One region of the Enterococcus sp. 3H8_DIV0648 genome, then DNA from elsewhere that is predicted to be linked to it. Evidence: predicted binding sites of a transcription regulator. Region 1 holds the regulator's gene; the other holds the start of a gene.
The links. The regulator CtsR, encoded in region 1, represses protease genes until heat stress. The targets are predictions, from matches to a motif close to TTGGTCAAAAAAGGTCAAANA.
Positions count from the first base shown of each region.

Region 2: the regulator CtsR is predicted to act here: its motif matches at 2,621-2,641, upstream of A5875_RS07280 (ATP-dependent Clp protease ATP-binding subunit).

Region 1 is NZ_NGLG01000001.1:2,801,073-2,808,492, forward strand. It holds gene gor (glutathione-disulfide reductase) at 1-256, opposite strand, end outside; gene A5875_RS12865 (peptidase U32 family protein) at 466-1,707, opposite strand; gene A5875_RS12870 (peptidase U32 family protein) at 1,721-2,635, opposite strand; gene A5875_RS12875 (ATP-dependent Clp protease ATP-binding subunit) at 2,740-5,238, opposite strand; gene A5875_RS12880 (CtsR family transcriptional regulator) at 5,244-5,711, opposite strand; tRNA gene A5875_RS12885 (tRNA-Pro) at 5,831-5,904, opposite strand; tRNA gene A5875_RS12890 (tRNA-Arg) at 5,921-5,994, opposite strand; tRNA gene A5875_RS12895 (tRNA-Leu) at 6,007-6,092, opposite strand; tRNA gene A5875_RS12900 (tRNA-Gly) at 6,115-6,186, opposite strand; tRNA gene A5875_RS12905 (tRNA-Thr) at 6,191-6,263, opposite strand; tRNA gene A5875_RS12910 (tRNA-Leu) at 6,282-6,363, opposite strand; tRNA gene A5875_RS12915 (tRNA-Lys) at 6,373-6,445, opposite strand; tRNA gene A5875_RS12920 (tRNA-Val) at 6,449-6,521, opposite strand; rRNA gene rrf (5S ribosomal RNA) at 6,530-6,645, opposite strand.
Region 2 is NZ_NGLG01000001.1:1,563,311-1,570,730, forward strand. It holds gene ptsP (phosphoenolpyruvate--protein phosphotransferase) at 292-2,019, opposite strand; gene A5875_RS07275 (phosphocarrier protein HPr) at 2,019-2,285, opposite strand; gene A5875_RS07280 (ATP-dependent Clp protease ATP-binding subunit) at 2,724-4,946, shown strand; gene A5875_RS07285 (DUF1827 family protein) at 5,098-5,394, shown strand; gene A5875_RS07290 (hypothetical protein) at 5,416-7,194, opposite strand; gene A5875_RS07295 (peptide chain release factor 3) at 7,217-7,420, opposite strand, start outside.

The sequences.
Region 1 (7,420 bases):
GTGCAACCAGTTCCTTAAAATCAAATTTTTCCACGTCCGCTTGAACACCGTAACTAGGCGCATCCCGTTCAATCATCTCCAGCATACTGCTAGCTTGCCACATTACTTTTTTCGGCACACAGCCAACATTGACACAAGTCCCGCCGATTTTATTTCCTTCGATTAACAATACTTTTGCGCCATACATGCCCGCACGGTTTGCCGAAGCAATCCCGCCGCTGCCTCCACCGACAACGATGTAATCATATTCCTTCATTCAACTGCCTCCTAATTTATACTGATTAATATAAGTCTAATTTCACTATGTAAAAACTTTCTATCAACTGAACCTATTAAGCAACTGCTTCAGACCCAATACGTTCATTTTAATACATTCTGCTAAAAAAGAATTGCTTTTTGCCTATTCCGTTTGTGTTTGAGGTATTTCTTCATTCTCTGCTCTAAAAAAGACTGAGAATTTATTCCTCAGTCTTTTTTCTTACGTATCATATCTCCAGGCTTCACTGGTTGAGCCACCGGCATTGTGATGATCATCATTGGATTTGGTGCTCGATCGATCATTTCGCCTTCATCATTTTTCATCTCGGTAACCGTTTGTTCGAAATGATGGAAGTTCGGTCCATAAAATTCGATCTCATCGCCCACTCTAAAATGATTCCGTTGACGAACAGTGGCAATTCCACTCGCTTCATCATAACTTAAAACCTCGCCAATAAATTTATAAACAGGAATCTTCCGGCGTGGACCAAATAACTGTTCATTTTCCGTCGGTACATGGTAATAAAACCCTGTCGATAATTCCCGTTGAGCGACCTTCCACAATTCGTCGATCCATTCCTGCTTGCAGACATAATTTTCTGGATCAGAAATGTAACTATCCACGGCCGCTTTATAAACATTTGCAACAGTCGAAACATAATGAATCGACTTCATCCGTCCTTCGATCTTCAAACTATCAACGCCATTTTCGATCAAATCAGGAATATGTTCGATCATGGACATGTCCACGGCACTCATAGAAAACTCTTCTGTGACATCCCCGTTTTCGGTCAATGAACGATGCTCTTGGGCAAACGGCATATCAAATAATTCGTATTTCCAGCGGCATGATTGGGAACAGCCGCCACGGTTTGCATCCCGCATCGACATATGATTCGATAATGTACAACGTCCTGAATATGAAATACACATAGCTCCATGGATAAAGGCTTCAATTTGAACATCCGTATTCCGCCGAATTTCCGCCAGCTCTTCCATTGAGACCTCACGAGCTAAAACAACCCGTTCCAAACCTTCATTTTGCCAAAACTTCAATGTTTCAGCATTTGTTGCCGACGCCTGGGTTGATAAATGAATTTCTAACCCCGGTGCTTCAGAAGCACAAATTTCTATCAAGGCTGGGTCAGAAACAATTACTGCTGAAATTCCGATATCACGCAGCTTTTTGAAAAATTCTCCAGCGCCTTCTTCATTGCCTTCATGAGTCACCATGTTAGCTGCTACGTAAACTTTTGCGTTGTACTTATTCGCAAAAGCCACTCCTTCTTCCATCTCTTCAAATGAGAAGTTCCCCGCTCGGGATCGCAAGCCATAGGCATCCCCGCCGATATATACTGCATCCGCGCCATAATGAATCGCGGTTTTTAATTTTTCCAATGTCCCGGCCGGCGCTAAAACCTCGGGCCGCTTCAATTTTCTCTCTGTCATGTTGCTATTACTCCTATTTAATCGCTGTTGGGTCCAAATGATAAAAGCCAGTATCCATTCCTCGACCAACAGGATGATATTTTTGGATTTCTTGTTGCGCGCGAATTGCTTCCGCTTCGTTCCAAGTGCCCTTTTCAATTGCTCCTTTAGCTTCTGCAAAAACTTTTGCAATAGCTGTAAAATCTGTTCCTAGTGTAAATAAACCATCGAGTTTCCACGTTTGATAGCCTGCATGAGCTAATTCAGCCAACTCTTGAATTAAATTCAGATCATTATCAGCAAAAATATGGGTTCCGTGCTGATCCTCGTAGATTGAATAATGCGTGTCAGCCTTTTTCGGTTCTGAAATAAACAGCCCGCGTTCTTTTGAAGTCTCTTCTGCCTGCTTCGTATAATTGAAATAGTTATCCAACAGCGGTCTTTTCGATTGGTGAATACACGTAGCCCCATAGACTAATACTTCTACCGGAACATCAACATACTGCCGCAACTGCTGCATCTCTTCAAAAGGCACCTCACGAGCTAAAACAGCCCCTACCGCACCCTTCTTCTGCCAAAAATTAATTTGTCGTGCATTCGTCACCAAAGTTTCCGCATCATAAATATAAGGCAGATCATACTCTTGCAATAAATAGATCACACCAGTGTCGCCAACAACGACATGGTCCGGCTTCACCTCTGCTAAAAATGTCAAATACTCTGGAATTTTTTTCATCTTATCAGGATGCATGATACCATTTACAGCAACATTCACCTTTTTTCCTTGAGCATGGGCCATTTCAATCAAGGCTTTTTGTTCATCACGAGAAAAAGAATGCGGCAATCGCAAACCAAACTCTTCTTCTCCTATGTATAATGTATCTACGCCGGCAGCAAACAGGTCTTCAGCTTGCGCCATTGACTCTGCCGTCGCAATTAATTCGATCATGTTAGGTCCTCCTTTTAGACTTTCTCATACTATCACAGCTTCTCAAAGTTTCCAACTGACGGCATAAAAAAGAGGACAACGCCAATGCGTCATCCCCTGATTAATTAAACTTTTTCTGGAATTTTTTCTTCTTTAGAATTTTTTACAGTTAATGTCACCTTGCCCTTGCTGGCACCGATCGTCACTGTGTCGCCTAATTGAATTTGACCAGATAACAAAGCTTCCGCTAATCGGTCTTCAATCTCTTTTTGCAACGCTCTGCGAATTGGCCGAGCACCGTATTCAGGATCAAAACCAACTTTTCCAATCACATCATAGGCAGCTGGTGTGATCTTCACTTTGATTTCATGTTCCTTCATACGATCTAAGATAGAACGACTCATAATTTTCACAATTTCATGAATTTGTTCTTGATCCAATGTTTTGAAGACAACCGTTTCATCAATTCGGTTTAAGAATTCAGGACGGAAGGCTTTTTTCAATTCCTCCAGAATTCGTTTTTCCATCGCTTGATGATCTTTGGTAATATCCTTCACGTTGAACCCAACATTTTTTTCTTCGCGAATTTCTGTCGCACCAATGTTGGAAGTCATAATCAAGATTGTATTTCGGAAATCAACTTTTCGACCTTTTGAATCCGTTAAATGACCATCATCTAAAACCTGCAATAAAATATTGAATACATCCGGATGAGCCTTTTCCACTTCGTCTAATAAGATCACTGAATAAGGTTTTTGACGAATTTTTTCCGTTAATTGCCCGCCTTCTTCATAACCAACATAGCCTGGAGGCGAACCAATCAAACGACTCGTACTGTATTTTTCCATATATTCAGACATGTCCACTCGAATCAAAGCTTCTTCACTGCCAAACATTGCTTCGGCCAAAGCTTTCGCCAACTCTGTCTTACCTACACCAGTTGGACCTAAGAACATAAAGGAGCCGATTGGGCGATTAGGATCTTTCAATCCGCTTCGAGCCCGACGAATAGCACGCGAGATAGCCTGAACTGCTTCTTCTTGCCCGACTACTCTCTTATGCAGAACATTTTCTAAATCCAATAACCGCTGACTTTCTTTTTTCTCCAACTGTTGTAACGGCACACCCGTCCATTGAGAAACAACCGCCGCAACATCTTCATCAGTCACTTGATCAATATAACCGTTCTCTTGTTTTGCCGCTTTAATTTTTGCTTGTTCCAATACTTCGGCTAATTGCTTTTCACGCAAACGCAGACGCGCTGCTGATTCAAAGTCTTGATTTTGAATCGCTTTTTCCTTCTCCATCACCAATTCTTGAACTTCATCTTCTAATTCCGTGAGTTCCGATACTTCATCAGTAGAATCCAAACGAACTTTTGCGGAAGATTCATCCATCAAATCGATTGCCTTATCTGGCAACTGGCGTGAGTTGATATATCTTACTGATAGCGAAACTGCAGCATGCAGCGCTTCATCAGTTATTTCTACTCCATGGTGATCCTCATAACGCGGACGCAATCCTTTTAAGATTTCTTCCGCTTCCTCAGGTGTCGGCTCTTCCACTTGCACTCGAGCAAATCGACGTTCTAAAGCAGAATCTTTTTCAATATATTTTTGATACTCATCTAACGTCGTGGCACCAATTGTTTGCAGTTCACCACGAGCCAATGCAGGCTTCAAAATATTTGAGGCATCTATCGCCCCTTCAGCTCCACCAGCACCAATTAAAGTATGCAATTCATCAATAAACAAGATAATTTGACCATCATGATAAATCTCATCGATTACTTTTTTCAATCGATCTTCGAATTCCCCACGATATTTTGTCCCAGCAACTAAAGCACCCATATCCAACATCATCAAACGTTTTCCACGCATATCTTCTGGTACATCACCAGAAATGATCCGTTGTGCCAAACCTTCAACGATCGCCGTCTTACCGACACCAGGTTCACCAACTAATACAGGATTATTTTTCGTACGGCGGCTCAAAATTTGGACTACACGACGAACCTCACTATCTCTTCCAACTACTGGATCTAAGCGTTTTTCTCGTGCTAGCTTCGTCAAGTCACGAGCCAATCCATCTAAAGTTGGGGTTCCTTGAGAATTATTTTGTGCAGGTTTAGCCGCTGCTTTCCTCCGAGTCCCAGTACCTTGATTAGCATTTTGTACCTCATTGACGCCCATTTTCTTCAGTAAAAGCTGCCGCATCTTAGGCAAGCTCAAACCTAAATTCACTAAGATATGTGAAGCTAAGATTTCATCATCACGTAATAGACCTAACAAGATATGCTCTGTTCCAACTAATTTTGCATTGAAACGTTTGGCTTCATCATCAGCAAAAATCAAAATCTGTTTTGCTCTTGGAGAATAAGGAAGATAGCCACCTTCAGGATAAGACTTAACTGACCCGTAACCCGTCATATGTTCAATTTCTTCACGAATGTCATTTTCACTTGAATTCATTTGACGTAAGGTTTTACCCGCAATTCCCTGTTGTTCAATCACTAACGCTAGCAATAAATGCTCCGAACCAACCGAGCGGTGTTTAAAATATTTAGCTTCTTGTTGCGCAATCGCTAATACTGCTTTTGCACGTTCTGTATACAGCTGATCCATATCCCTCACTCCTTTTTCTCATAACTTAAACGTTCCAAAAATCCATGAAGAATTCTTGCCCGTAGCCTGTTTTCAATTTGACTGATACCAAGGACATTCTTCGATACTGCACTCAACATCAAGTTACCTTCGTTCTCAGTAATAATTTCTTCCTCAAATAATTTCTGAATGATTCCAAAAGCATTTGCTTCAGAAATTTCTGCTCCAAAAGAATCCATCAATTGTTCTAAAAAGTAATGCTGATCAGAAATCTTAACTTTACTTATTCGAATATAGCCTCCGCCACCTCGTTTACTTTCAACTAAATAACCGCGTTGAAAAGTAAAACGTGTATTGATTACATAATTTATCTGAGAAGGAACACAATTAAACAGCTGTGCCATCTCTGCTCTTCGAATTTCGATTATTTCACTATTCTCTAAAATATCTTTCAAGTAAGATTCGATCAAATCAGAGGTATTTCTGCTCATAATATCGCCTCCTATTGACTATTCCTGACCATAATTATATCGAACTTAGCGCATGAAATAAAGAAGAACGCCTTTCTTTAAATTAAGATAAAAAAAAAGAAGGCTTTCACCTTCTTTTTTGATCGGGAAGACAGGATTCGAACCTGCGACACCTTGGTCCCAAACCAAGTACTCTACCAAGCTGAGCTACTTCCCGATAAACAAAAAAACTACGCGCCCAAGAGGAGTCGAACCCCTAACCTTTTGATCCGTAGTCAAACACTCTATCCAGTTGAGCTATGGGCGCATATTTTTATTATGCCGAGGACCGGAATCGAACCGGTACGGTGATCACTCACCGCAGGATTTTAAGTCCTGTGCGTCTGCCAGTTCCGCCACCCCGGCGCTTTCCCCTGGTCTTCAGGAAAGCGGAAAACGGGGTTCGAACCCGCGACCCCCACCTTGGCAAGGTGGTGCTCTACCACTGAGCTATTTCCGCATGATGCCGGCTAAAGGACTTGAACCCTCGACCCTCTGATTACAAATCAGATGCTCTACCAACTGAGCTAAGCCGGCAACTACAAAAAAATAAAATGCGGGTGAAGGGACTTGAACCCCCACGCCGTAAGGCGCTAGATCCTAAATCTAGTGCGTCTGCCAATTCCGCCACACCCGCATATACTTATGAGCCGTACTGGGCTCGAACCAGTGACCCTCTGATTAAAAGTCAGATGCTCTACCAACTGAGCTAACGGCTCAAATGGGGGTTAACGGGTTCGAACCGCTGACCCTCTGCTTGTAAGGCAGATGCTCTCCCAGCTGAGCTAAACCCCCATAAGTTCGCGTGGCGACGTCCTAATCTCACAAGGGGCAACCCCTCACTACAATCGGCGCTAAGAAGCTTAACTTCTGTGTTCGACATGGGAACAGGTGTATCCTTCTCGCTATCGCCACCACACTACATATTTATCTGAGTAAACTTCGTTCACTCAAAACTGGATCAGAAACAGTTAAACAACCGTGAAATCATTTTAATTTTGGTTAAGTCCTCGATCGATTAGTATCAGTCCGCTCCGTACATCACTGCACTTCCACTCCTGACCTATCTACCTGATCTTCTCTCAGGGATCTTACTTTCTTTAAGAAATGGGAAATCTCATCTTGAGGTGGGCTTCACACTTAGATGCTTTCAGCGTTTATCCCTTCCCTACATAGCTACCCAGCGATGCCTCTGGCGAGACAACTGGTACACCAGCGGTAAGTCCATCCCGGTCCTCTCGTACTAAGGACAGATCCTCTCAAATTTCCAACGCCCGCGACGGATAGGGACCGAACTGTCTCACGACGTTCTGAACCCAGCTCGCGTGCCGCTTTAATGGGCGAACAGCCCAACCCTTGGGACCGACTACAGCCCCAGGATGCGACGAGCCGACATCGAGGTGCCAAACCTCCCCGTCGATGTGGACTCTTGGGGGAGATAAGCCTGTTATCCCCAGGGTAGCTTTTATCCGTTGAGCGATGGCCCTTCCATGCGGAACCACCGGATCACTAAGCCCGACTTTCGTCCCTGCTCGACTTGTAGGTCTCGCAGTCAAGCTCCCTTGTGCCTTTACACTCTGCGAATGATTTCCAACCATTCTGAGGGAACCTTTGGGCGCCTCCGTTACTCTTTAGGAGGCGACCGCCCCAGTCAAACTGCCCATCTGACACTGTCTCCCACCACGATTAGTGGT
Region 2 (7,420 bases), 1.2 Mb from region 1:
AGCCTTTGGGTCAAGTGTGTATTCTATTCCCATTGAAGCTAGGGCTCTCTTTTGATGACTTAAAGCACGACCTATCCCAGATTTACCAATGACATTCTGACCTTCAAAGTAAAGTAATATTTTCATATGCAGCCTCCTTAAAAACAAATCAATTATATCATAAGCATTTGAACTTTATCTCAACCTCTAGTCTGATTTTAAACAGTCTGCATCATTTTCAGTTACCAGAGAATCGTATTTTATAACAAAAAAAGACCGTTGCCTAAAAGACAACGGTCAAAAAGTTAAAATCTATTTTACGTATTCTTTAACTAACTCTTCTACTTCTTCCATTGTATCGCATTCTTTCAACGCTTTTTCAGCTAGTTCAGCCATATCAGTCGTTGTTAGACGCTTCATCAAGCTGCGGGTTCTAAGAACAGATGTCGCACTCATAGAGAACTCATCTAATCCCATACCCATTAACAATGGAACTGCTGTTTGATCGCCAGCCATTTCGCCACACATACCAGCCCATTTACCTTCAGCGTGTGCTGCATCAATCACGTTTTTGATCAAACGCAAGATTGACGGGTTATATGGTTGATATAAGTAAGAAACACGTTCGTTCATACGGTCAGCCGCCATAGTGTATTGAATCAAGTCATTTGTTCCAATACTGAAGAAGTCAACTTCTTTAGCAAACTTGTCAGCTAGAACAGCTGCAGCAGGGATTTCGATCATGATTCCGACTTGGATCGTATCAGAAACTTTCACGCCTTCTTTAACAAGTTTTTCTTTTTCTTCGTTGAACATTTTCTTCGCTGCACGGAATTCTTTTAGTGTCGCAACCATTGGGAACATGATACGTAAGTTACCGTGAACAGAAGCGCGCAACAAGGCACGTAATTGTGTACGGAACATACCATCGCCTAATTCAGACAAACTAATACGCAATGCACGATAGCCCAAGAATGGATTCATTTCGTGAGGTAAAGTTAAGTAAGGTAATTCTTTATCTCCACCAATATCCATTGTACGAACAACGACTGGTTTGCCGTCCATACCTTCTAAGACAGCTTTATAAGCTTCAAACTGATCATCTTCTGTTGGAAAATCTGAAGAATCCATGTATAAGAATTCAGTCCGATATAAACCAATTGCTTCAGCACCATTATTATGAACACCTTCAAGATCTTTTGGTGTACCAATATTTGCTGCTAATTCAAAGTGCTTGCCATCAGCAGTAACTGTTTCAGCATCTTTTAATTTTTCCCATTCTGCTTTTTGCGTAGCATATGCTTCGCCGGCTTTTTTGTATTCAGCCGCTTGTTCATCAGTTGGATTTACAATTGTTTCACCAGTGATACCGTTAACTGCAAGAACATCGCCTTCTTTAGTTTTAGAAGTGATTTCCTTCGTGCCAACAATCGCTGGAATTTCTAATGAACGAGCCATGATTGCTGAGTGAGACGTACGTCCGCCAATATCAGTAACAAAGGCTTTTACAAAGTTTTTGTCTAATTGTGCAGTATCACTTGGAGTCAAGTCATGTGCCACAACGACAACTTCTTCGTCAATCATAGAAGGATCTGGTAACGATACACCTAATAGATGAGCCATTACACGTTTTGTAACGTCACGGATATCTGCTGCACGTTCTTGCATATAAGCGTTATCATCCATTGCCTCGAACATGCCGATGTACATATCTGTAACTTCTTTAAGTGAGCTTTCCGCGTTCACTTTATTATCTTGAATATGTTGTTTGATTTGACCAATCATTTCTGGATCTGAAAGAACCATCAAATGAGCATCAAAAACTTGTGCTTCTTCTTCACCTAAGCTTTTAGCTGCTTTATCCCGAATTTTTTCTAATTCAGCAGAAGAAGCCGCCAAAGCGTCGTCTAAACGCTTTTCTTCGGCAGCAGTATCTTCTACATTATTTTGTTTGAAAGATAAATCCGGTTGTACTAGCAGATAAGCTTTCGCAACGGCAACTCCGTCACTTGCGGCAATACCTTTTAGTAGTTCAACCATTATTCAGATAATCCTTCCTTTTTCATTGTTTCTACAATAGCTTCCATTGCTTCTTTTTCGTCAGCACCTTCAGCAGAGATAACAACATCAGACCCTTGGCCAACACCTAGAGACATAACGCCCATGATTGATTTAAGGTTAACTGATTTTCCTTTATACTCTAAGTTAATATCAGAGTTAAATTTGCTTGCAGCTTGCACTAATAAAGTTGCGGGACGTGCATGAATCCCTGTTTCTGCTACTACGTGAAAATCTTTTTTTTCCATATTGACCGTTCTCCTTTATAAAAAAATGTTTTTTTATGTTAGGGCTTTAATGATAACATCCATCATTTTGGACCCTTCATTTTCTTAGATTACCATTTTTTTGCGGTAGATACAACAATTTTAGTCGATTTATCCTAACAGAATGTATGCCCTTTCTTAAAATATCTTGTTTGCTGGACTTAGTTATTGATTTATCGTGTTTTCATTTTTTTTCCATAACAATACTGTGTTGTAAAAAAGCAAGTTCATGTTTCTTTTAGCACTCTCGTTATTAGATTGCTAAAGTTTGAGACAAACTGTTTGCTTTTATAAAAATTCTCGCTATAATTATTCTTAAGGTCAGTGATAGTCAAACAACTGATCAGCGTATCCTTTTACGAGATTCGCTTACTCGATGTACAATGGAAGAAACAATTAACTATTGAAAGGGTGAAAAAGATGCTTTGCCAAAATTGTCATGAAAATGAAGCAACCATTCATTTATATGCAAATGTCAATGGTCAACGAAAGCAATTAGATTATTGCCAGAGTTGTTATCAAAAATTAAAGAATCAAGCTGGAGGTGCGCCACAAATGGCTGGAAATGATCCTTTTGGTTTTGGAAGTTTAGATGATTTGTTCCGCTCAATGTCACAACAAATGCAACAACGACAAGGAGCAGCAGATCAAACACCACCGACACAATTCGGCGGTGGTAATGGTATTAACAATCAACCCCCTCGCGGAAACGGCGGAGGCGGGTTACTAGATGAATATGGTATCAATATCACTGGACTAGCTCGTGAAGGTAACATTGATCCGGTCGTTGGGCGAGACGATGAAATTCAACGTGTCATTGAAATTCTAAATCGCCGTACAAAAAATAATCCAGTCCTAATCGGTGAACCGGGTGTTGGTAAAACGGCAGTTGTCGAAGGATTGGCTCAAAAAATCGTTGATGGCGATGTTCCGCAAAAATTAATGGACAAAGAAGTAATTCGTTTAGATGTCGCTTCTCTTGTTCAAGGCACTGGAATTCGTGGTCAATTTGAAGAACGGATGCAGAAACTGATCGAAGAAATTCGTCAGGCAGAAAATATCATCCTTTTCATTGATGAGGTGCATGAAATCGTGGGTGCTGGTGCTGCCGGAGATGGCAACATGGACGCTGGCAATATCTTGAAACCTGCACTAGCCCGCGGTGAATTGCAGATGGTTGGAGCTACAACCTTAAATGAATACCGAATCATTGAAAAGGACGCTGCATTAGAACGTCGGATGCAACCTGTACGTGTTGAAGAACCTTCTGTTCAAGAGACGATTGAAATCTTGAAAGGTTTACAACCGCGTTATGAAGATTACCATCATGTAAAATATACGGATGATGCGATCAAAGCTGCTGCTGAACTATCAAATCGTTATATCCAAGATCGCTTCTTACCTGACAAAGCGATCGACTTGTTAGATGAAACAGGTTCAAAGAAAAACTTAACGATTCAAATCGTTGATCCAAAAACGATCGATAAAAAGTTAGCAGAAGCTGAACAGCAAAAATCACAGGCTTCGCAAGAAGAAGACTTTGAAAAAGCGGCTTACTACCGTGATCAAATCAACAAACTGCAAAAAATGAAAGAACGTCAATTAACTGATGAAGAAACACCAGTTATTACTGAAAAAGACATGGAGAAAATCGTTGAAAAACGCACGGGTATCCCTGTTGGTGAATTGAAGGAAAAAGAACAAACACAATTGAAAAATCTTGCTGTTGATTTAAAACAACATGTTATTGGACAAGATGAAGCAGTCGACAAAGTAGCCAAGGCCATTCGTCGTAACCGTGTTGGTCTAAATAAGAAAAACCGCCCAATCGGTTCTTTCTTATTTGTCGGACCTACTGGTGTTGGTAAGACGGAATTGGCTCGTCAATTAGCGGAAGAATTATTCGGTTCCAGTGAATCTATGATTCGTTTCGATATGAGTGAATATATGGAAAAACACAGTGTCTCTAAATTGATTGGTTCTCCTCCCGGCTATGTCGGCTACGAAGAAGCAGGTCAATTGACTGAACAAGTACGTCGTCATCCATACAGCCTAATCTTGCTTGATGAAATTGAAAAGGCTCACCCTGATGTGCTGCACATGTTCTTGCAAATTCTTGATGATGGTCGTTTGACTGACTCACAGGGCCGAACGGTAAGCTTCAAGGATACAATTATCATTATGACCAGCAATGCTGGAACTGGTAAGATCGAAGCTAATGTTGGTTTTGGTGCTGCAAGAGAAGGTGTCACTCGTTCTGTCTTAGGTCAATTAAAAGATTTCTTTGCACCAGAATTCTTGAACCGTTTCGATGGTATCGTCGAATTCAGTCCATTATCAAAAGAAAACTTGATGAATATCGTTTCATTGATGTTGGATGATGTTAACGAAATGTTAGCTTCACAAAAACTCCACATCGATGTCCCGGATAATGTCAAAGAGAAATTGGTTGATCTAGGTTATGATCCTGCAATGGGGGCTCGCCCACTCCGTCGGACAATTCAAGAAAATATCGAAGATGGAATTGCTGAATTCTATTTAGATCACCCAACAATTACTGACCTTAAAGCAAAACTCGACAAAGAAGATCACATCGTTATCACATCAAAGCCTGAACGCTTAGCAAAAGAAGATAAGAGTTAATAGTTTTTAGGATTCTCGTTGCCAACGAGAATCCTTTTCTTTTACCAAATTATTCAAATATTCTAATTAAAGTGAGCATCCTCCTTCTTTTTTCTTAATATTTCTTATATAATTACACTATGAAGTAAGGTTAGGAAGAAGGTGTTTCGAGATGAAACTTATCAATGTAACGAACAGCCATTCTCAAATGGTCTATAATCAGTTGGAGAACACTGATGCAAATATGATAAAGGTCTATACGATTGGAAATACTACTGTGATATATACCGATGCTTATAAACATGCGGAGATTGTTTTAAAAAATGACAATCGAAACATTCAGCCATCGGAAGTTGAGTTTGTACATAAATACTTTAAACGAAAATTAGATGAAAAGACTTACGATTTTACCAACATTTCTTATCTAGAATCTCCTGGACTGATTGAAATGTCGATAACAAAAAAATAGTTGAAGCCATAAAAGCTTCAACTATTTTTTATTTATCTTTTTAGCGATGATCGGTAATTGAATAATGCCAACAAAGGCTAGCACTTCAATCCATTGAATCACTGGTACTCCAGCGCCTGTATAGGTCATCATAAACAATTCTTTTCGTTCAGGCGCCCATGAACAAAACCAAGAGACACCAATTAAAAAAATCAAATACGATAGCATTAGCCCCAAAGTTATCAACAGCATTCCGCGAAAGATTTTCAGCTGCGCCTTTGAAAAAAGACTTCCCACTACAATAATCAAAAAGCCTAACACACACAATACTAGCCAAATCGGCATTGTATCACGATACAACTGGATAATACGATTGGAGATTTCTGCAGATTTGGTGACCTTATTCGGCTCAGTCCGAGGAGCATTGACGTCTTGCCAATTTTCCGAAAATGAATAATTCAGTAATTCTTCCGCCTTTGCCACATCCTCTTTCGGACCAAGTGTTGCATCCATGCCCTGACCATAATCCTTATAGAAAACATTATAGGAAAAACCACTTTTCATAAATTCTCCTACTAACGGCAGGTCTTTTCTTAATTTCCCATCACCGGTAGCAGTCAGATAGATTTCTTTTTTCTGCTTCAATTGATCCTTTTTGTAGGCCTCCGATAATTCTGAGTCGACTTTATGCCAAAAATTTTCAGTCTTCTCCCCATCCTTGTAATAACCAGCTTGTGCCGCGGCATCTCGCAACGCCCAAAAAATAATGTCCCCAGCAATGTCCTCACCGCCGCTCCATGGACTTCCGTGATAAATCCAATCGATATTTTTAGCGATTGGCTTCAACGTTGGGGATACCGCTTCGGCTTTCTCCAATGCTTTTCTCGAAACCCAAACTTTACTATTGGTTTCATTCAGCTTTGTACCATCATCCATTCGAATCAAATGCTTCGACACGTTTCCAAAAGCACCACCAGTTCGATCATTAACTAGTGCGATCCCATAATGCTCTTGATTGATATTCTTCAAAACCTTAGTTGTTGAAAAAAGCAGGATAAAAGGCAAAAAGCACAACATCAACTTAGCCAGCTGCTTCTTAGTAAAATAGAATTTTTTAAGCGAAGCACGAAAGTTCTTTACTCTAAAATTCGGAACATTTTCAAAAACAACTGATCCAGCGATAATCAGCAAACCTACCATCAATAATGGCAATAGCCATAATGAATCTTCACGTATATACCAATAAAAAGGAAAAATCAGCGATAGTCCGACACTCCATAAAATAAACGATCGTAATTTTCCATTTCGTCTAAAATACAAGCCTACGAGACAAGCCACCACCAATAATACTGCCGGAACAACTAATGTGTTTCGATAGATTCGGGTACTGTATTCACTAGTTAAAGTGACCGGTGAATACAAAAAGAATGCGTAGATAAAAGTTAAAATCCAACGGTTGTTAACTAATGGTCGTAAAGCAAGCGCAGCAGTCGAACTAGCTAGTATATTGAATAAGCCCAAAAATATACCATAAGATAGATGAAGCTTATTGGCCCATACCATAAAAAGAGAATAAGAAATTCCCTTGGATAACGCTTTTGTTGAGTAGCTTCCTAGCCAATTTCCTTTGAGGATTTCTTCGCTATAATGAATAAACAGCTGATCATCGTAACCGGCAAATAAATTGATAAAATAGGGAGCTTTGGCACTCAATCCTAAACGAAACATTGTTAAACTAATCAAAACAACTAATAGAATCAAACTGCTCGGTTGTTTGAGTTTTGTTAAAATGATTTTTGTGCCGCTTTTTACTTTCTGCATCAAAGGTCCCTTTCTTCGCTTTCTACATCAAGCTCTTCAGTTCAACATCTGGATACTTGTCTGCGAACCAACGCATTGCAAATTGATTTTCAAATAAGAACAATGGTTGATCGAAGCGGTCTTTAGCTAAAATATTCCGGCTTGAACTCATCCGTTCATCTAATTGCTCTGGATCGATCCAGCGAGCGATCTTGTTACCCATCGGTGTCATTACGACTTCGGCGTT